DNA from 3 places in the Trinickia caryophylli genome. Region 3 is predicted to be linked to each of the others. Evidence: predicted binding sites of a transcription regulator. Region 3 holds the regulator's gene; each other region holds the start of a gene.

Region 1 (6,775 bases), 210 kb from region 3:
GCAGTGGACCGGCGCCGGAAAACTCCCGGCGTGCGCGATCATCAGTTTGCGCATGTTCTGCCGCGTCACGCCCACTGCTTGAGCGACGTCCGTCAGACCGACGAAATCAGGCACGGCCTCAATCAGGCAACCGCCCGGAACCGCCCGCCGGACATCCGCCAGTGCACTGAGAAACGCTTCGCGCGCGCTCGGGGCTTCGCGGGTGAACTCCAGTGCGACACGGCCCGGCAGCCCCGTACCGACCAGGGCGTCGTCGCAACCCGCCGCTCCGAGCCGCTCCATCAGGTCGTCCGGATCGAGCGAACTGTCGGGCAAGCGGTACCTCAACGTAAACGTATATTCCATTTCACTTCCTGCCCGGAGCACGCCGGGACATGACCGCCGCCAGGCGCTTGTGCATCGTGCAACCGTCCACCACCCGCCGTATAGCCCGCGCGTGATTTCCGGCGCTTCTCGGCGTGCTCCAAACGCCGCTGATGCAAAAGTCGCCGCATCGGCATTCATCGTTGTTGTAGGGGCAATAAATCTTTCCCCATGCATGGGACCCGCCCCGCTTGACCGTCCAGCCGTGCGCTTCGGCATGCCGTAACGCCTCTTCGATCTCCTTGCTCGGATGCACAGGACGAGTCATACGGGCCCCAAGATACAAAGTTCAGGTGCGGTTGTCAAACGACAACCCACCAACCTAGGACGAAGGGAAGCTGACGCGGAGGCGGGCCGCTTCAGTGGACAGGGGCATGGTGTTCGCGGTGTCAAAGCCGTTCTCTCGATGAAGGACACCCCGACATGCTGCCCGCCAAAGGCCTCACATGGGTATTCCCCGAACGGCCAGAACGAGTATGGAGCGAGCGGTGCATCGCGGCGGCACGCGTGCCGGCATCGCCGAATCGGCAGGAGGCTGTTGACCGGCGAAAAAAAACCCGCATTTCTGCGGGTTTTTCGAGCGGGTGCGCCGAAGCGCACCCCATGTGAATCCGGCCTGCGCCGAATTACATGTCCATGCCCATGCCGCCCATGCCGCCCGGCATGCCGCCAGGAGCAGCCGCTTCCTTCTTCGGCAGCTCGGCAACGGCCGCATCGGTCGTGAGCAGCAGGCCTGCGACGGACGCGGCGTTTTGCAGCGCCGTGCGCGTCACCTTCGTCGGGTCGACGACACCGGCTTCCACGAGGTCGCCGTATTCACCGGTGGCCGCGTTGTAGCCGTAGTTGCCCTTGCCGGCAGCGACAGCCGCCACGACAACGCTGGCTTCCTCGCCGCCGTTCGTCACGATCTGACGCAGCGGCTCTTCCATCGCGCGCAGCACGATCTTGATGCCGGCGTCTTGATCGGCGTTGGCGCCCTTCACGCTGGCGATCGCGGCGCGAGCACGGATCAGCGCAACGCCGCCGCCCGGCACGATGCCTTCTTCAACGGCTGCGCGCGTAGCGTGCAGCGCATCTTCGACACGCGCCTTCTTTTCCTTCATTTCGACTTCGGTTGCAGCACCGACCTTGATGACGGCCACGCCGCCGGCCAGTTTCGCCACGCGCTCCTGCAGCTTCTCGCGATCGTAGTCCGAGGTCGCTTCTTCGATTTGCGTGCGGATCTGCTTCACACGCGCTTCGATGTTCTTTGCGTCGCCGGCACCGTCGATGATCGTGGTGTTTTCCTTGGCCACTTCGATGCGCTTGGCTTGGCCGAGCTCTTGCAGCGTCGCCTTCTCGAGCGTCAGGCCCGTTTCCTCGGCGATGACCTGGCCGCCGGTCAGGATCGCGATGTCTTCGAGCATCGCCTTGCGACGATCGCCGAAGCCCGGCGCCTTGACCGCAACGGTCTTCAGGATACCGCGGATGTTGTTGACGACGAGCGTGGCGAGCGCTTCGCCTTCCACGTCTTCAGCGATGATCAGCAGCGGGCGGCCAGCCTTGGCCACTTGCTCGAGCACCGGCAGCAGATCGCGAATGTTCGACACCTTCTTGTCGTGCAGCAGCACGAACGGGTTCTCGAGCACGGCGACTTGCTTGTCGGGGTTGTTGATGAAGTACGGCGACAGGTAGCCGCGGTCGAACTGCATGCCTTCCACGACTTCGAGTTCGTCGGCAAGCGACTTGCCGTCTTCGACCGTGATCACGCCTTCCTTGCCGACCTTGTCCATCGCTTCGGCGATGCGATCGCCGATCGACGAGTCGCTGTTTGCCGAGATCGCGCCGACCTGAGCGATTTCCTTGCTCGTCGTGCAGGGCTTGCTGACCTTGCGCAGCTCTTCCACAGCAGCTTGCACGGCCTTGTCGATGCCGCGCTTGAGGTCCATCGGGTTCATGCCCGATGCGACGTACTTCATGCCTTCACGAACGATCGACTGGGCCAGCACCGTTGCCGTCGTCGTGCCGTCGCCGGCGTTGTCGCTGGTCTTGGAAGCGACTTCCTTGACCATTTGCGCGCCCATGTTCTGGAGCTTGTCCTCGAGCTCGATTTCCTTCGCGACCGACACACCGTCCTTGGTGACCGTCGGGCCGCCGAAGCTACGCTCGAGCACGACGTTGCGGCCCTTCGGACCCAGCGTGACCTTCACCGCGTTGGCGAGGATATTCACGCCTTCAACCATCTTGGCACGTGCGCTGTCGCCGAATACGACGTCTTTAGCTGCCATCTTCTAACTCCTTGAAATCTTGTGGAATAGGATCGAGACGAGTTACTTCTGGACGACTGCCATGATGTCTTCTTCGCGCATCACCAGCAATTCCTGGCCGTCGACCTTGACCGTCTGGCCGGCGTACTTGCCGAACAGGACACGGTCGCCGACTTTGACGTCGAGCGCGATTTGATCGCCCTTGTCATTGCGCTTACCCGGCCCGATCGCGAGCACCTCGCCTTGATCCGGCTTTTCGGCGGCGGCGTCAGGAATCACGATGCCCGAGGCGGTCTTGGTTTCCTGATCCAAACGCTTCACGATGACGCGATCGTGCAAAGGACGAAGGTTCATACACACTCCTCTCTTGATTGAGACTGAAGAACGCTTAGGTTAGGCCGCCCAGCGACCCGGACGGAACTTGTTAGCACTCACGTGCAGCGAGTGCTAATTATATGGACCGGTGTGGGCGAATTCAAGAAGGGACCGAGGGACAATTGCGACAATGCCCCCGCAACGCCCCAGTTGCCAAACGCGGCCGGTCGAGTTATAAACGCAAATCATTCTTATTTGCAACGCCGGTAGCCGGCGCGCGACGCGAAAGGGGATCGTTCGATGGCCGCCGTGCCTTCAGACGTGCGACAGGACGTGCACGCACTCTACCGGGACCACCACGGCTGGTTGCAGGGCTGGCTGCGCCGAAAGCTCGAAAACGCGTTCGACGCATCCGACCTCGCGCAGGACACGTTCGTGCGTATCATCGGTTCCTGGGCGCGGCTGGGCCCACCAGCGTTGCTGGAGCCGCGCGCTTATCTCGCCACCGTCGCCCGCCACGTTCTTCTCAATCACTACCGGCGGCTTTCGCTCGAAAAAGTCTTTCTCGACACGCTCGCGCATCTGCCCGACGCGCAGGCGCCTTCCCCCGAGGAACGCCTTGCCATCCTCGAAACGCTTCACGAGATCGACGCCATGCTCGACGGCCTGCCGCCCAAGGTTCGAACCGCGTTCCTGCTGGCGCAGTTGGAAGGGCTGGCCTATGCGGATATCGCAGCGCGCATGCAAGTGAGCGTTCGCACGGTGAAGCGCTACATGGCGAACGCGTACGAAGCCTGCCTGCTGGCGGCTCCGTGAACGGCGCGGGAATCGACGCGCAACGCGCGGCCGCCGAGCGCGCCGCCGACGACGCGCTCCCGCTCTCGCGTGCCGTCGCGCGCGAAGCCGCGGCGTGGCTCGTGCGGCTGCACGGCGGCGGCTCGCGCGAAGACGAGGAAGCGTGCCGGCGTTGGCGCGCCGCGGACGCCGAGCACGAACGCGCCTGGCAGCGCGCATTGCGGCTCACGGCCCGGCTCGATGCGGTGCCGGCCAGCGTCGGCATGCCCGTACTCGGGCGCAGCGTCCGCACCACCCGGCGCACGACCGTCAAGGCCCTGTCTCTGATGCTCGCGGCAGGGCCCATCGGCTATGCCGCATATCGCGCCACGCCCTGGCGCGAATGGGCCGCGGACGAACGGACTACGATCGGCGAACGCCGGAGCGTCACCCTGGCCGACGGCTCACGCGTCGATCTCGATACGGCTACCGCATTCGACATCCGGTTCGGCGACGGCGAGCGCCGCCTCACGCTGTATGCCGGTGCGATTCAGGTGACGACGGGTAGCGATGCGGGTCATGCCCGCCCTTACCGCCCGCTCGTCGTACAAACGGCGCAAGGAATGCTCCGCGCACTCGGCACGCGCTTCGTCGTGCGCGATGACGGCAGCGCCGGCACGTTCGTAGCCGTGCTGCACGGCGCAGTGGAAGCCGCGACGGAAGCGGCACCGCTCAAGCGCATCGTCCCGGCCGGGCGGCAGTTGCGCTTCACGGCCTCGTCGATAGGCGAGGCCGTGCCTGTGGACCCCCATGTGGCCGACTGGGCACACGGCACGTTGTTCGCCGAACGCATGCGGTTGGCCGATTTCCTGTCGGAGTTGAGCCGCTACCGGCCGGGCCTGCTGCGGTGCGACCCGTCCGTGGCCGACCTCCGTATTTCCGGTGTCTTCCGGCTCGATCGGGCGGACGACATTCTCGCGGCGCTACCGCAGACCCTCCCCGTCCGGATCGTCTCGCGCACGCGCTACTGGATCGGCGTGACGGCAGCAGGCATCTGAAGAACCAGCGGAACCTGCGCTCTCACCGGCGCCGCTTGCGAGTGCCAGCGGGAGTCAGCGCTTCAGCGCCGCACTCCAGCCCCGCTGCGCCCGGCACGCGCAGCCCGCCGCAAGCCCTCCAACCTGCGCACCGGTCCCAACGCAGCGGTATGCCGCATCGCCCCTCGATCGGAGGGTGTCCATTCGATGCCCCGATGTCCCCTTTTAGCGGCTCGCGTGTCCTACCTGAATAACCGCACCGCTATTTCGACAAAGGAGCCACCGATGACCCGACGGCCATTCCGCCGGACGCCAGCCGCCGCACGCGGCTTAACCCTGCCTCTGCGCGTTGCCCCACGGCCGGCCGTGCTCGCGCTCGCCTGCCTCGGCGCGGGCTTCGCATTGACGGCGGCCGCGCCGGCAAACGTCGGTGCCGCCGAGGCCTCGGCCAACTCGGCGCCGGCGACGATCCGGCCAACGTTCAAAATCCCCGCCGGCCCCTTGGGCCGCGCGCTGGCCGAATTCGCGAGCCAGGCCGGCGTCAGCGTCCAGATGGACCCGCGTCTCGTCGATGGTCTGACAAGCCCCGGCCTTGACGGCCGCTTCACCGTCCACGAAGGCTTCGCGGCCTTGAGCGCGGGCACGCCAGTGGAAGCAATAGAGACGGCGAACGGCGTCTACCTCGTGCGCGCGCGGCCCACCTCCGGCCCCGTATCCGTGCAGCCAGCCCGGCAATTGCCCACCGTGCACGTAACGGCCGGCGCGGGCGCGGACGACGAAACGGATGGCTATGTCGCGTATTCGAGCACGACGGCGACGAAGAGCGACACGCCCATCGTCGACACGCCTCAGTCGATCTCGGTCATCACGCGCCAGCAGATGACCGAACAAAACGCGCAGACCCTGAATGCCGCCGTGCGTTACACATCCGGGGTGACGGCCGAATCGCGCGGCGGCCTCGCCACGCGCTATGACCTGCTGAAAGTACGCGGTTTCGACGCGGACACTTATTGGAACGGTCTCAAGCTGCTCGGCAACGGCATGTATTCGGTTCCGCAGCTCGATCCTTACCTGATGGAACGAGTCGACGTTCTCAAGGGACCGGTTTCGGTGTTATACGGCCAGGCATCCGCGGGCGGGGTCATCGACCAGCAAAGCAAACAGCCCTCGCAAAAGCCGCTGCACGAAGTGGGCGTCGAGTTCGGAAACTACGGCCACAAGCAGGCAACGTTCGACTTCTCGGGGCCGCTCGATGCCGGCGCGCATTACCTTTATCGATTCGCCGCGCTCGCGCGCAGCGAAGACGGGCAAGTCGCCACCACGCGCAACGAACGCATCGCGATCGCCCCGTCGTTCACGTGGCGCCCCGACAATACGACCGCCCTCACGCTGTTCGCGCTCTATCAGCGCGACCCGCGCAGCACGTCCTACGGCAGCGTGCCGCCCGAGGGCTCCGTGCTCTTCAATCCTTATGGGAAGCTGCCGTCGGACTTCTACGACGGCGACACCGCCTTCGAACGGTTCAGCCGCACACAGGCGTCCGTGGGCTACCAGTTCGAGCACAGGCTGAATCCCGCTTGGACCGTACGCTCGAACGGCCGCTATTTCCATATCAGCCAGGACTACGCAAGCGTCTATGGCAGCGGCCTCGAAAGCGACTATCGCACGCTCGACCGGTACTCGATCGCGTCGACCGACAGCATGAACACGGTCGAACTCGATAACCAGATCGAGGGAAAGTTCGCGACCGGCCCGCTCAGCCATACGGTGCTCGCAGGTTTCGATTATCAGCACATGGCGAGCTCGTACCTGCTCGGATACGGCTCGGCACCCACGCTCGACATCTTCGCGCCCGACTATTCGGCGGCAATCGCCGATCCGGCTCGCACGCTCACTCGTGTGCGCAGCAATCAATACGGCGTCTACGCACAAGACCAGATCCGCTTCGGCCGTTTCGTGTTCACGCTCAGCGGCCGCGAGGACTGGATGAACACTTCCACGCGCAACGTCGACAACGCGACACAAACGAGCCAGTCCGCG
Region 2 (6,775 bases), 1.3 Mb from region 3:
CGGCAGGTGGCCGCGTGAGCCCGGGCTAACAAAAGACGCGGGCAAGGCAGGAGGCCCGGCAAAGCGTGGGGTGAAAGCGCAACCGGAAACGTCAGCGCAAAAAACCCGCTGCGCTCTGCCCGCTCATTCGAGCGCGCAACGCGTGGCGTGCCATGCGACGAGCCGCCACCGCCCCTCCTCCTGGGCCTGGATCGCGGTGTAGGCGATCGGATAGAGCAGCGCTCCGCTGTTCGCCTCCATCTCGATCAGCGCGCGGCCGGTGACGACGCAGGTCTCGCTGCCCACGGGCAGCACGTCCTGCGACTGCACCTCGATTTGCCGGTAGCGACGGCGGCCCGCGGAAATGGCATCGATGAACTGCTGCTTCGTCTCGCGCTTGCCGTTCGTGTGAACGAAGCTGACGTGGTCGGACAGCAACTGGTTGAGCACCGGCACATCGCCGTCGACCATCGCACGAAACCGGTCGCGCTCGAGCACGCGAATCGCTTCGATCATCTTTGCCGCCATCGCTCAGCTCCCATGCGCCCGGATGCCGCACGACGGCACCCGCCTCAGAAGTTGTATTGCAGATATAGCTGGCTGAAATTTATACCAGGATTCGGCTCTTTGATACCGCCATTCGATACATGTTGAAAGCGGAAGCCGGCCTGATACTGCTGACGAGCGCCGAACTGCGCTCCGACGCCCACGGTCTCGGTGAACTGAAACGCCGTGCCGAGCGAAAAGCTGTCGCTGATGGCCGCATGCGTGAGGCCGCGCACGCCGGCGCCTGCCTCGATGTAAGGACGGATCGCGCCGCTCGACTTGATGAAGCGGACCATCGGCGAGACACCGATCTCGTAGACGTCGCGACGCGACGCGCCCTGCGTCGGATGCCAATAGGCCACATGCGCTTCGCCGACGAGCGAGAAATGCCAGCCGCCGATTTCCCACCAGTTGATGCCCGGATCCCAGACGAAGCCGAGATCGACGTTGTCGACGTGGTGCTTATCCGATATGCCGCCCGCGACCTGGACGCCGAAGGTGTCGGCGTGCGCGGCGGTTGCCGCCGATAGCGCTGCAGCACCCGCGCACGCAAGCGTCGAGCGAAGGAGCCAATTCCGATTCTTGTTTTGCATTGCTTACTCCGAAAGGCCTCGTCCAACGACGCGCCCCTCCGTCCGGGGACGGACCGCACCGGCGCGCCGCATCCGCATTGTTACGGTACGAATAATCCCGCAACCTTACCGCGTTACAGCCAACTGAGTCGCGAAACCGTGCGCGGGCGCACGCGTCGTGCCGCCGCGGCTTCGCCATGGAAATGATCCAACCCTTTTTAGAGACAACACGCCTTAGCGAAAAGGAGTAGGATGATTTCCTATCGATGAAGCAGTCTCGATAGCCATTCAGGAACTTCTGCGAATGGCATGACTCGAAGACTTAGCACTCGGCTCCCGGGAGTGCTAATATCCCCCGGTGGAGTCGTACTCGTTACGAGCAGTAATCTCTGATTCCAAGGAGTTTCCTACGTGAGCAACGCAATGACCCTTCCGAGTTCCCTCGCCCCGGCGCCCGCCAAGGCTGCCTCGGCGGGTGCTCTGACGCTCGCGCCATCGTCGATGCTGCCCGGGCAACTCGGCAATATCGACGCCTACATCCAGGCGGTCAACCGGATCCCGATGCTCACGGCAGAGCAAGAGCGCCAGTACGCCACGGATTACCGCCAGCACAACAACCTCGACTCGGCTCGCCAGCTCGTGATGTCGCATTTGCGGCTCGTCGTGTCGATCGCACGCAACTACCTGGGCTACGGGCTGCCTCACGCCGACCTCATCCAGGAAGGCAACATCGGCTTGATGAAGGCGGTGAAGCGGTTCGATCCCGAGCAAAACGTGCGCCTGGTGTCGTACGCGATGCACTGGATCAAGGCCGAGATCCACGAGTACATCCTGCGCAACTGGCGCACGGTGAAGGTTGCAACGACGAAAGCGCAGCGCAAGCTGTTTTTCAACCTGCGCAGCCACAAGCAGGGCCTGCATGCGTTCACGCCCGAGGAGATCGAGGGCCTCGCCAAAGAGCTCAACGTGAAGCGCGAAGAAGTCACCGAGATGGAAACGCGCCTCTCGGGCGGTGATGTCGCGCTCGAAAGCCACGTCGAAGACGGTGAAGAGTCGTACGCGCCCATCGCCTATCTGGCCGATCCGGCGAGCGAGCCGACTGCCGTGCTGGCCGCGCGCCAGCGCGACAAGCTCCAGTCCGACGGCATCGCGCAGGCGTTGGAAGCGCTCGACGCACGCAGCCGCCGCATCATCGAGGCGCGCTGGCTCAACGTTGCCGACGACGGTTCGGGCGGCTCGACGCTGCACGAACTCGCCGACGAATTCGGCGTTTCGGCCGAACGCATCCGTCAGATCGAAGCGAGTGCGATGAAGAAAATGCGCAGCGCCCTCGTCGAATACGCGTAATCGCGTCCGGGCCAGGTGCCCGGCAATCCCGCCGCTTGCAACTCTTGCACGCGGCGGGATTTTTTTTCTCCTCTCCCCGCCATTGCGTTGCCATGGTTCCTGCCCTTGGCGGCGCGCGCGGAACACGGGGAGATACAGGCATCGCACGGCGCGCCTGCCAACGAAAAGAGCGGCACGTTGGCCGCTCTCGATCGCAAAGACGCCTCGCGCGCTCAGGCTGGCTGCGGCGCCGGGCCGGCAGGCGGCAGGCGCGTAGCGAGTGCCTTCGCATAACGCTGGGCGGCCGGGCCGCACACGATGTGGAACGTATCGGCCGAGACCCACGCGACATCGAGCGAGGCAAGCCGCTGGCGATCCACGGAAGCCGGATCGCGCACGACGACACGCAGGCGCGTGGCGGCTATCGCATCGAGCGAAACGACATTCGTCGCACCGCCGAATACGGCAAGCCAGCGCATCGGATCCGGGTCGAGCGGTCCGCTCGGGCCATCGGCGGCCCCGGCCAGAGCCTGCGCCGGCTGGGCCGCGCCGGCCGTGCCGGCACCCGCCATCGCCGCGCGGATCTCGTCAGCGATGAGGTCCGCCTCCGGGCCGATGACCACCTGCACATTGCCGGCGCCGCGCTTGAGCACGCCGCGCACGCCGATCGCCTTCAGATCGGGCTCCGATACCTTGTCAGCGTCGACCACCGACAGGCGCAGGCGCGTCGTGCAGGCATCGACCAGCGTCAGGTTCGAGGCACCACCGAGCGCGGCGAGGTAGCGTTGCGCGCGCGGCACGGCGGCGCCGGCTGCCGGAGCGACGTAGCCGCCGGCCGCAAAAGACTCGACCTGCGCTTCGGTGCCGGCCGGCTCGCGGCCCGGCGTGGCCATGTTGAACTTGCGGATGAAAAAGCGAAAGAGCCCATAGTAGACCACGGCGTACACAAGCCCGATCGGGATCGCGAGCCAGCCTTTCGTCGACAGCCCGTAGTTGAGCACGTAGTCGATCGCGCCAGCCGAGAACGTGAAGCCGAGGTGAATGCCGAGCGCCTGACAGATCGCGAGCGCCAAGCCCGTAAGCAACGCATGGATCACGTAGAGCACCGGCGCGAGGAACATGAAGCTGAACTCGACGGGCTCGGTCACGCCGGTCAGAAACGACGTGAGGGCCATCGAAAAGAGCAGCCCCCCCACCATCGCGCGGCGCTCCTTCGGCGCCTCGTGAAACATGGCAAGGCACGCGGCCGGCAGGCCGAACATCATGATCGGGAAAAAGCCCGTCATGAAGCCCCCCGCGGTGGGATCGCCCGCGAAGAAGCGGTGCAGATCCCCCGTGACGGCCGCGCCGCCGCCCGGCGGGGTGAAGGTGCCGAACACGAACCACGCGAGCGAATTGATGATGTGGTGCAGACCCGTGACGAGCAGCAGCCGATTGAGCGTACCGTAGACGAACACGCCGATCGCGCCGGCCGTGGTGAGCCAGTGGCCCGTCGCGTCGATCGCGGCCTGGACCGGCTGCCAGACGTAGCCGAACACGATGCCGAGCACCACGCATACGAGCCCGGTCACGATCGGCACGAATCGCTTGCCGCCGAAGAACGCGAGATAGTCAGGCAGCTTGATGTCCTTGTAGCGGTTGTAGAGCAACCCCGCCACGATGCCCGCGATAATGCCCGACAGTACGCCCATGTTGAGCTTGTCGTTGATGTCCTTCATCACGGCCACTTCGATCAGATACCCGATCGCGCCGGCCAGCGCAGCCACGCCGTTGTTGTCCTTCGCGAAGCCCACCGCCACGCCGATGGCGAACAGCAACGGCAGGTTGTCGAAGATGGTGCCGCCGGCGTCGGCGATCATCTTGATGTTCAGCACGTCCGCCTGGCCGAGCCGCAGCAGGATGCCTGCGACCGGCAACACGGCAATCGGCAGCATCAGCGCCCGTCCCAGGCGCTGTACTTTCAGGAATGGGTTCGCATCCATCAAATCCTCCGTTGCGTTCTCGTCGTCGATGTCTATCTTTGAAACGCGATCTCAGTCGCTTTTTGAAGCGCGTACGCGCGCTACTCGAGCGGCCATATTTCGCGGCTTGCTGCTCTTACCGCCTGGGCCGATTCGAGCTCCAGCGCATCCTGCGCGCGCTGCCGGCACAGTTGATAATCGAGGCGGCGCACACGCGCCTTGATGCCGGGCACGGCAACCGGGTCGACCGAAAGCTCGGTCACGCCAAGGCCGACGAGCAGCGGTACCGCGAGCGGATCGCCCGCCAGCGCACCGCATACGCCAACCCACTTGCCGTGCTTCGCCGCACCGCGCGTGGTCGCATCGATCAGGCGCAGCACGGCGGGGTGGAGCCCGTCCGCCTGCGCGGCCAGATCGGGCTGGCAGCGGTCCATGGCGAGCGTGTACTGCGTGAGGTCGTTCGTGCCGATCGACAGGAAATCGGCATGGCGTGCGAGCTGGTCCGCAAGCAGCGCCGCCGACGGCACCTCGATCATCACGCCCACCTCGACCGGATCCGTGCGGCCCACCGCGCGCGCGAGTTCGTCGATGTGCGCACGCAGGCGCATCAGCTCGTTCGCGTCGGTCACCATCGGCAACAGGATCCGTACGGAGCCGTGCGGCGTCACGCGGATCAAGCCGCGCAGCTGATCGTCGAGCAGATCGGGGCGCAGTTGCGCGAGACGCACGCCGCGCAGGCCGAGAGCCGGGTTCGCTTCGGCCGGCAGCGTCAGGTAGGGCACCTCCTTGTCCGCACCGACGTCGAGCGTGCGGATGATCGCCGTGCGCCCGTTCAGCGCGTCGACGATCGGCTGATAGCTTTCCTGGTGCTCTTGTGCGCTCGGCGCCGTCGCGCGATGAATGAAGAGCAGCTCGGTGCGCAGCAGACCCACCGCATCGGCACCGTTCTCGACCGCGATGCGCGCGTCGTCGAGCGTGGCGATATTCGCGGCGACCTCGATCGCCCGCCCATCCGCCGTTTCGGCCGCCTGCTGCGACAGGCGTCGGTTCGCCTCGCGCACGCCGGCAAGGCGTTGCCGCTCGAGCCGCGCCCGCTCGACGTCGAGCGCCGTCGGGGCATATTCGAGCCGCCCCGCGCTCGCATCGACGACTACCTGCGTGCCGTCCGGTATCGCATGCAGCGCGTCCCCTACCGCCACGAGTGCGGGAATGCCGAGTTGCCGCGCGATGATCGCGGCATGCGACGTCGCGCCGCCGCCCGCCATCACGAGCCCCGCCACGCGCGCCCGGTCGATCGACGAGAGATCGGATGGCGTGAATTCCGCCGCCGCGAGCACCGCGTCAGGAGGGAATTCGCGCGTATCCGCGCGCACGTAGCCGAGTTCCCGCAGCACGCGCTTTTCGATGTCGCGCAGGTCCGCCGCGCGCTCGGCGAGCAGGAGGTCGTCGACGTTCGCGAGCACGGCGATCTGGGCGCGAATTGCCTCGCGCCAGGCGAAGCCGGCGCTCTTGCCGAGGCTGATCAGATCGCGCGCGGTGTCGATCAGCGTCGGATCCTCGAGCAACACGCGATGTACGGCGAAAATGCCCGCTTCGCCCACTGCGCCGCGCTGCGAAGCATCGCGCACGGTCGAATTCAACTGCGCGTCGACGGCGGCGAGCGCCCGATCGAGCAGCCGGCTTTCCGCCGCGGGCGTACCGCCGGCAGCCTCCGGCGGGTCCACGTCGGCGTCGTCCCAGCGCATGAGCAGGCCGACCGCAATGCCGGGCGCGGCGCACACGCCGGCGAGCGTGTTCGGATCGAGCGGCGCGCCGGCCGCGCGGGCCGGCTGACGCGGCGGCGGCGAACTCATGCGGGCGGGCGTCTCTTCGAACTCGCCATGCACCTCGCGCAAGAGTTCGCGTACGACCGCATCGACGGCCTGAACGGCGTCGGGCCCCTCGCCCCGCACTTCGACGGTCGCCCCCTCGCCGGCCCCGAGCGCCATCAACGCAACGACGCTTTCGACGTTGGCCTCGCGGCCGCCGTGCCGCAACTCGACACGCGCATCGAGCCCGCGCACCGCCTCTCTCGCACGCGCGGCCGGCCGTGCATGTAAGCCGCCCGGCTGCGACAGCACGATTTCACGCGCGGTATGCGTCTGCTCCGCCCGCGCCGGTGCCCGGGACGCGCCCACGGCGGCGGCCGTCCTGGCGCGCAGCACCAGCAGCGGCTCGCCGGCCTTGACGATGCCGCGACCCGGCGTACCGGCGCGTTCGATGACCTCGAACGCATCCGAGTTCGCGACCGCCATCACCGATACGAGGCTCGGCGCCTTGCGCGCGACGAAGTCCTGATCGAACTCGATCAGCAGATCGCCCGCCTTGACCTGCGCACCCTGCGCCACTTTC
Region 3 (6,775 bases):
GCTCGGCGCGCGTCTGGCCGCGCTCGGCTTTGGCGACGCCGGCGAGGTGCTGGCCCGGCTCTCCGGGGTACGGCGCTCGTCGCGCTACCAGCGGCTGCCCGAGCGCAGCCGGGAGCGCTTCGATACCATCGTGCGACGCGCGCTCGATGCCACCGCGGTACTCGAGCCGGCCGACAAGCGCGGCCCGACGCTGGCCCGCCTCATCGAACTGCTGGAAGCAGTCGGGCGGCGCGGGGCCTACCTCGCACTGCTCGACGAGTACCCAGCCGCGCTCGAGCGCGTGATCGCACTGCTCTCGGCTTCGCGCTGGGGGGGCGGCTACCTGGCCCGGCATCCTCAACTCCTCGACGAACTGCTCGACGACGAAGCGATCGCGACCCCCTTCGACTGGGCCGAATTCAGGGCCTCACTGCGTGCGCGTCTTGCCGCGGCCGACGGCGTCGAGCAGCAAATGGACTTGCTGCGTCATGCGCATCAGGCCGAGGTTTTCCGCATTCTGCTCATCGATCTGGCCGGCAAGCTCACGGTCGAGCAGGTGAGCGACCGTCTCTCGGAGCTGGCCGATTCGGTGCTCGACGTCACGATCGAGGCGGTCTGGCAGCAATTGCCGAAGCGGCATCGCGAGGTGCCCCACTTCGCCGCCATCGCCTATGGCAAGCTCGGCGGCAAGGAGCTGGGCTACGCCTCGGACCTCGATCTGATCTTTCTCTATGACGATCCCGACGAGGCTGCGGCCGAAATCTATGCCACGTTCACGCGGCGCCTGATCACCTGGCTGACGACGGCCACCGGTGCGGGCGTGTTGTTCGATATCGATCTCCGGTTAAGGCCGAACGGCGAGGCGGGGCTGCTCATCACCGATCTCGACGCGTTCCGCCGCTATCAGTTGCGTGAGGGCGACGCTGCGAACACGGCCTGGGTTTGGGAGCACCAGGCGATCACGCGCGCGCGCTTTTGTGCCGGCGATGCCCGCATAGGCACCCAATTCGAGGCGATTCGCGCCCAGGTGCTGACGATGCCGCGCGAAGCCGGGCCGCTGGCCGAGGAGATCGTGGCGATGCGGGAGCGCGTAGACGCGGGGCACCCGAACCGCAGTGAGTTCTTCGATCTCAAGCACGACCGCGGCGGGATGGTGGACATCGAATTCATCGTTCAGTATTGGGTGTTGCTGCATGCGGCGGCGCATCCCGAACTGATCCGCAATACAGGCAACATCGCGCTTTTGCGCGAGGTCTCGCGCTTCGGGCTGATGAGCCGGGAGGAAGCCGGGACCGTGGGCGCGGCCTACCGGACCTATCGCAAGCTGCAGCACAGGCTGCGCCTGGACGGCATGGAAAAGGCGCGCGTGCCGACACAACAGGTTGCCGCCGAACGCGATGCGGTGTTGGGCCTGTGGAGGCGAGTGTTTGGTTAGACCGTGCCGCGTGCGGCCCGCCAGCCGCGGCTCAGGCCGCCAGCATTTCCTTCGCGTGACGTCGGGTCGTTGCCGTGATCTCGAGCCCGCCCAGCATGCGGGCGACCTCTTCGATCCGGTTTGCGTGGTCGAGCGGCGTGACGGTCGAGAGCGTGCCTCCATCGGACGCAGCCGCCTTGGCGACCTGGAAATGGTGATCGCCGCGCGCCGCGACCTGGGGCAAATGCGTGACGCAAAGCACCTGCCGGTCACGGCCGAGCTGATGCAGCAGGCGGCCGACAACCTCGGCCACGCCGCCGCCGATACCGGTGTCCACTTCGTCGAAGATGAGTGTGGGCGTCGGGCTCGCCGTGCTTGCGATCACCGCCAATGCAAGGCTGATGCGGGCGAGTTCACCGCCCGACGCCACTTTGGCCAGTGGCCGGGTTGGCACCCCGGCGTGTCCCGCGACGCGAAACTCGATCTGCTCGAGCCCATGTGCGCCGCCTTCCGCGAGCGGCACGAGCGCCACCTCGAAACTGCCGCCGGCCATCGAGAGCTCCTGCATGCCGGTGGTGACGGCGGCGCCGAGCGCTTTCGCCGCCTTGGCACGGGCTTTCGATAGCTGCCTCGCGTCGCGCAGGTAGACTTCGCGCGCCGCCTCGACGGCCGCCGTCAGCTTGTCCAGGTCCGCGGCGGCATCGAGCGCGGCCAGTTGCGCGCGGCGCGCCTCGTGCTCGGCCGGCAGCGTCTCGGGCTGCAGGCGGAACTTGCGCGCGAGCGAGTGCAGCGCGTCGAGCCGTGCCTCGACCTGTGCCAGCCGGTCCGGATCGAGTTCGAGCCGCTGCGCATAATGCGAGAGCGAATAGGACGCCTCGCGCAATTGAATCTCGGCCGGTTCGAGCGAAGCGAGCGCGTCGCCCAACGCGGGGTCGATATCCGCAAGCCCGCGCAGCCTCGAAATCATGGCGCCGAGTTGGCCGAGCATCGCATCGTCGCCTTCGGAGAGGGCGTCGAGCGTTCCGCGCACGCCTTCGATCAGGCTCGCCGAATGTGCAAGCCGCCGGTGCTCGGCGCTGATCTCGTCCCATTCCCCGGGCTGCGGGGCGAGTTTGTCGAGCTCGGCCAACTGCCAGGCAAGGCGCTCGCGTTCGAGCTGAATTTCGCGGTCGCGCGTGCGCGCGAGCTCCAGCGCATGGGCCGCGTCGCGCCAGACGCGATGGGCGCCCGCGACCTTCGCCGCTTGCGCCGCAAGGCCGGCATGGGTATCGAAGAGCGTGCGCTGCGCGTCCGGGCGCATGAGCAATTGATGCGCATGCTGCCCGTGGATGTCGACGAGCATCTCTCCCACCTCGCGCAACTGGGCGAGGGTGGCCTGCGTGCCGTTGATGAAGGCACGGGAGCGGCCGTTTGCATCCACTACGCGTCGCAGCAGCACTGTGTCGCGACCGTGCTCGTCGGCTTCGCCGTTCGAAAGCGCCTGATCGTCGAGCCAGCGCATCGCTTCGGCCGTGGCGGCGAATTCCGCCGTGATGTCGGCGCGGGCCATGCCTGTGCGGACGACATCGGCATCGGCGCGCGCGCCGAGCGCGAGCGCCAGGGCGTCGATGAGGATCGATTTGCCGGCGCCCGTTTCGCCGGAGAAGACCGTGAAGCCGCGGTCGAATTCGAGGTCGAGCGCGGCGACGATGACGAAGTCGCGTATCGAAAGATGGCGGAGCATGAGATCGTATTGGCGTCGTGTGGTCGTGGCGCGCGGGCGGGCCTCAGATGCCGCGCGCCGCTGCGGTGCGCTTATTGCGCCTCATCGGGGTCCTTGTCCTTGTCCTCGTCGCTCGACGGATGCTCGTTCCAGTGGAGCTTTTGCCGCAGAGTCGCGTAGTAGCTATAGCCGATCGGATGCAGGAACGGTACGGTGTGCTTCGAACGGCGGACCTCGATCGTGTCATTGAGTTGCACGGCCGTAAACGACTGCATGTCGAAATTCACGTTGACGTCACGCCCGGCGATGATCTGAATACTGACTTTGCAGTCGTCTGGCAGCACGATCGGCCGGTTCGACAGCGCATGAGGCGCGATCGGTACGAGCACGATGCCGCGCAACTGCGGATGCAGAATCGGGCCCTGGCTCGAGAGCGCGTAAGCCGTGGATCCCGTGGGCGTGGCGACGATGAGGCCGTCCGAGCGCTGGTTGTACATGAACCGCCCGTCCACCGAGGCGCGCAACTCCGCCATTCCGGAGAACCCACTGCGATTGACCACGACGTCGTTGAACGCCAGCGCATGATAGATCGGCTCGCCCGCGCGCATGATGCGCGCCTCCAGCAGCGTGCGTTCCTCGCGCTCGAAGCTCCCGGCCAGCATCTGTGGGACGCGCTGCTGCATCTCCGAGATCGGGATGTCGGTGATGAAGCCGAGGCGCCCCTGGTTGATGCCGATGAGCGGTGTCCGATAGGGCGCGAGTTGCCGACCAATGCCGAGCATGGTGCCGTCGCCGCCCAGTACCACGGCAACGTCGGCGCGCGCGCCGATCTCGGCCGGCGTGGCCGATGGGTAGCCGGCGGCGCCGATGTCGCGCGCCGTGTCCGTTTCGAAGATGACCTCGAACCCGCGCTGAGCGATGCATGCCGCGAGGGCGGTGAGGGACGCGCCGATGCCGGGCGTGTTGCTGCGCCCGATGAGCGCGACGGTCTTGAATTGGCTGCCAATTTCCATGCCGGCATTACACCACAGGTTAAGGCTCTAAAAGAACCGTCGAGCGAGCCGTTGGCGACGGCGGCGGCAACCCGGCTGCATCCGCCGGGTTGATTTGTCGCTAGAATGATGTCGTGCCGATGACGAATCGGCCCGGCCGGCGCCCCCGCCGCGCGTGGGTGCCCCAATCTGGGGCGCCCATACAGAGGGGCGGGGGCCGGTATGCGGGCACGCTGCCGTGCCCGGCGGGCATCGGCGTTTGGGTTAAATTTTGCGTCATGTTAGAACCACGCGCACAAACTCTACTGAAAACCCTGATCGAGCGATATATCGCGGAAGGTCAGCCGGTTGGCTCGCGCACGCTTTCGCGGTATTCGGGGCTCGAACTGAGTCCAGCCACGATCCGCAACGTGATGTCGGACCTGGAGGAAATGGGGCTCGTGGCGAGCCCGCACACGTCGGCCGGACGCATCCCCACGCCGCGCGGCTATCGCCTTTTCGTCGACACGATGCTCACGGTCGAATCGGTCGAGGACGAGGCGGCGCTTGCCCGTGCCGTGAAACACACGCTTCGACCGGGCGAGCCGCAAAAGGTGATCGCCGCGGCCGCGAGCGTGCTCTCGCGGCTGTCTCAGTTCGCGGGTGTGGTCCTCACGCCGCGCCGCAGCCACGTGTTCAAGCAGATCGAGTTCATGCGCCTTTCGGCCAAGCGCATCCTGCTCATTATCGTGACGCCGGAAGGCGACGTGCAGAACCGCATGATGGCGACACAGCGCGATTATTCGCCGTCGGAACTGACCGAGGCCTCCAACTATATCAACGCTCACTTCGCAGGCTTGTCGTTCGACGAGGTGAGGCGGCGCCTGCGCGAGGAAATCGACCAGTTGCGCGGCGATATGACGGCGCTCATGCACGCTGCCGTGACGGCGAGCACCGAGGAAAGCGAGGGCGAGGAAACGGTGCTGATTTCCGGCGAGCGCAATCTGCTCGAGGTGGCGGACCTTTCGTCCGACATGGCGCGCCTGCGCAAGCTTTTCGACGTATTCGACCAAAAGACGAGCCTCCTGCAGTTGCTGGACGTATCGAGTCACGCGCAAGGCGTGCAGATCTTCATCGGCGGGGAGTCGACTCTCGTGCCGATCGAGCAGATGAGCGTCGTGACGGCGCCGTACGAGGTAAACGGCAAGATCGTTGGCACGCTTGGCGTGATCGGACCTACGCGCATGGCCTACAGCCGCGTTATTCCGATCGTCGACATTACCGCCCGACTGCTCTCCACGGCGTTGAGCCAGCAGTAACGGCCGCCGCACCGCATCCACCGCCGATCGACCCATCATGCCCGCTGCGGGCCGGTTGTGCCATTGGCCGAACGGCCGAGTGGAGCGGCGAGCGGCCGTCGTTATAATGTCCTGCACCTGAACCTGGTCTCGCGGCGCGAGGCCCCTCTTATCGCCTATGCGTTTCGACCTCGAGCTGCCGTCGCAGCCCGCCACGTCTCATCGCGTTGCCGTGCTGCTGATCAACCTCGGCACGCCTGACGCGCCGACGCCGCGCGCGGTGCGCCGCTATCTTGCGCAGTTTCTGTCCGACCCGCGAGTGGTCGAGATTCCGCCGCTCGTGTGGCAACCGTTGCTGCGCGGCCTGATTTTGCCGCTGCGCGGGCGCTCGTCGGCACGAAAGTACGCAGCCGTCTGGATGCCCGAAGGCTCGCCGCTGCGCGTGTATACCGAAAAGCAGGTGGAGGCGCTGCGCACGTTGCTCCACGCCAACGGCTACCCTGTCATCGTCGAGTATGCAATGCGATACGGCACGCCGGGTATCGGCGCGATGCTCAAGCAACTGAAGCTTGCGGGGGCGGAGCGCGTGCTGCTGATGCCGATGTACCCGCAGTATTCGGCCTCCACGACGGCAACGGCATTCGACGATGCCTTCGCCGCGCTGGGGCGCATGCGCAATCAGCCCGAAGTCCGCACGGTCCGGCACTATGCCGACCATCCCGCGTATATCCGCGCGCTGGCCGCCCAGGTGCGCGGTTACTGGGCGGCGCACGGGCATCCGGATTTCTCCACCGGCGACAAACTCGTGCTCAGTTTTCACGGCGTGCCCAAGCGCACGCTCGACCTGGGGGATCCGTACCACGATCAATGCCGGCAGACGGCTGCCCTGCTCATGGCGGAACTCGGCCTCACGTCGACCGAATGTCTTGTCACGTTCCAATCCCGCTTTGGCCGGGCGCAGTGGTTGCAGCCTTATACGGCGCCGACGCTGCACGAGCTCGGTGCGGCTGGCGTACGTCGGGCCGACGTCTTCTGCCCGGGCTTCACGGCGGACTGTCTCGAGACGATCGAGGAGATCGGCATCGAAGTCCGGGACGAATTTCTGAATGCGGGCGGCAAGGCGTTTCACCGCATTCCGTGTCTGAACGCAACGCCCGCATGGGTCGCGGCACTTGGCGAGATCGTCGCGCAGCAGCTCGCCGGCTGGCCAGTGGGCGCACCTGCTCATGCAGGAGCGTTGGCATGAGGTGCCGGCAAGTGGGACTTGCCCGTGCGCCTCGGTTTGCCGATGCGGGCAGGATCGTTGCACCCGTTGGTTCTCGAAAGGGGCGATCGCGCTCCGAAGTAGCAGCATTGCGATGAACTACAAGATTTCGACGGAACCGGGCGCGCGCCTGCGTATCGACAAATG

What was found. Region 3 encodes HrcA, which represses chaperone genes, less so after heat shock. Its sites were predicted from a motif close to TTAGCACTCNNNNNNNNNGAGTGCTAA; they were not measured.
Region 1: the regulator HrcA is predicted to act here: its motif matches at 3,034-3,060, upstream of groES (co-chaperone GroES).
Region 2: the regulator HrcA is predicted to act here: its motif matches at 1,420-1,446, upstream of rpoH (RNA polymerase sigma factor RpoH).

Annotation. Positions count from the first base shown of each region.
Region 1 covers NZ_CP139970.1:1,114,010-1,120,784, forward strand. Annotated here, with positions in the region: gene U0034_RS05105 (helix-turn-helix transcriptional regulator) at 1-345, opposite strand, end outside; gene U0034_RS05110 (hypothetical protein) at 347-631, opposite strand; gene groL (chaperonin GroEL) at 990-2,630, opposite strand; gene groES (co-chaperone GroES) at 2,673-2,963, opposite strand; gene U0034_RS05125 (sigma-70 family RNA polymerase sigma factor) at 3,225-3,740, shown strand; gene U0034_RS05130 (FecR domain-containing protein) at 3,737-4,756, shown strand; gene U0034_RS05135 (TonB-dependent siderophore receptor) at 5,021-6,775, shown strand, end outside.
Region 2 covers NZ_CP139970.1:2,672,252-2,679,026, reverse strand. Annotated here, with positions in the region: gene leuA (2-isopropylmalate synthase) at 1-18, shown strand, start outside; gene U0034_RS12055 (nuclear transport factor 2 family protein) at 124-507, opposite strand; gene U0034_RS12050 (acyloxyacyl hydrolase) at 552-1,118, opposite strand; gene rpoH (RNA polymerase sigma factor RpoH) at 1,509-2,444, shown strand; gene nagE (N-acetylglucosamine-specific PTS transporter subunit IIBC) at 2,657-4,405, opposite strand; gene ptsP (phosphoenolpyruvate--protein phosphotransferase) at 4,486-6,775, opposite strand, start outside.
Region 3 covers NZ_CP139970.1:1,322,683-1,329,457, reverse strand. Annotated here, with positions in the region: gene glnE (bifunctional [glutamate--ammonia ligase]-adenylyl-L-tyrosine phosphorylase/[glutamate--ammonia-ligase] adenylyltransferase) at 1-1,414, shown strand, start outside; gene recN (DNA repair protein RecN) at 1,446-3,116, opposite strand; gene U0034_RS06035 (NAD kinase) at 3,188-4,108, opposite strand; gene hrcA (heat-inducible transcriptional repressor HrcA) at 4,366-5,385, shown strand; gene hemH (ferrochelatase) at 5,543-6,610, shown strand; gene U0034_RS06020 (RNA-binding S4 domain-containing protein) at 6,723-6,775, shown strand, end outside.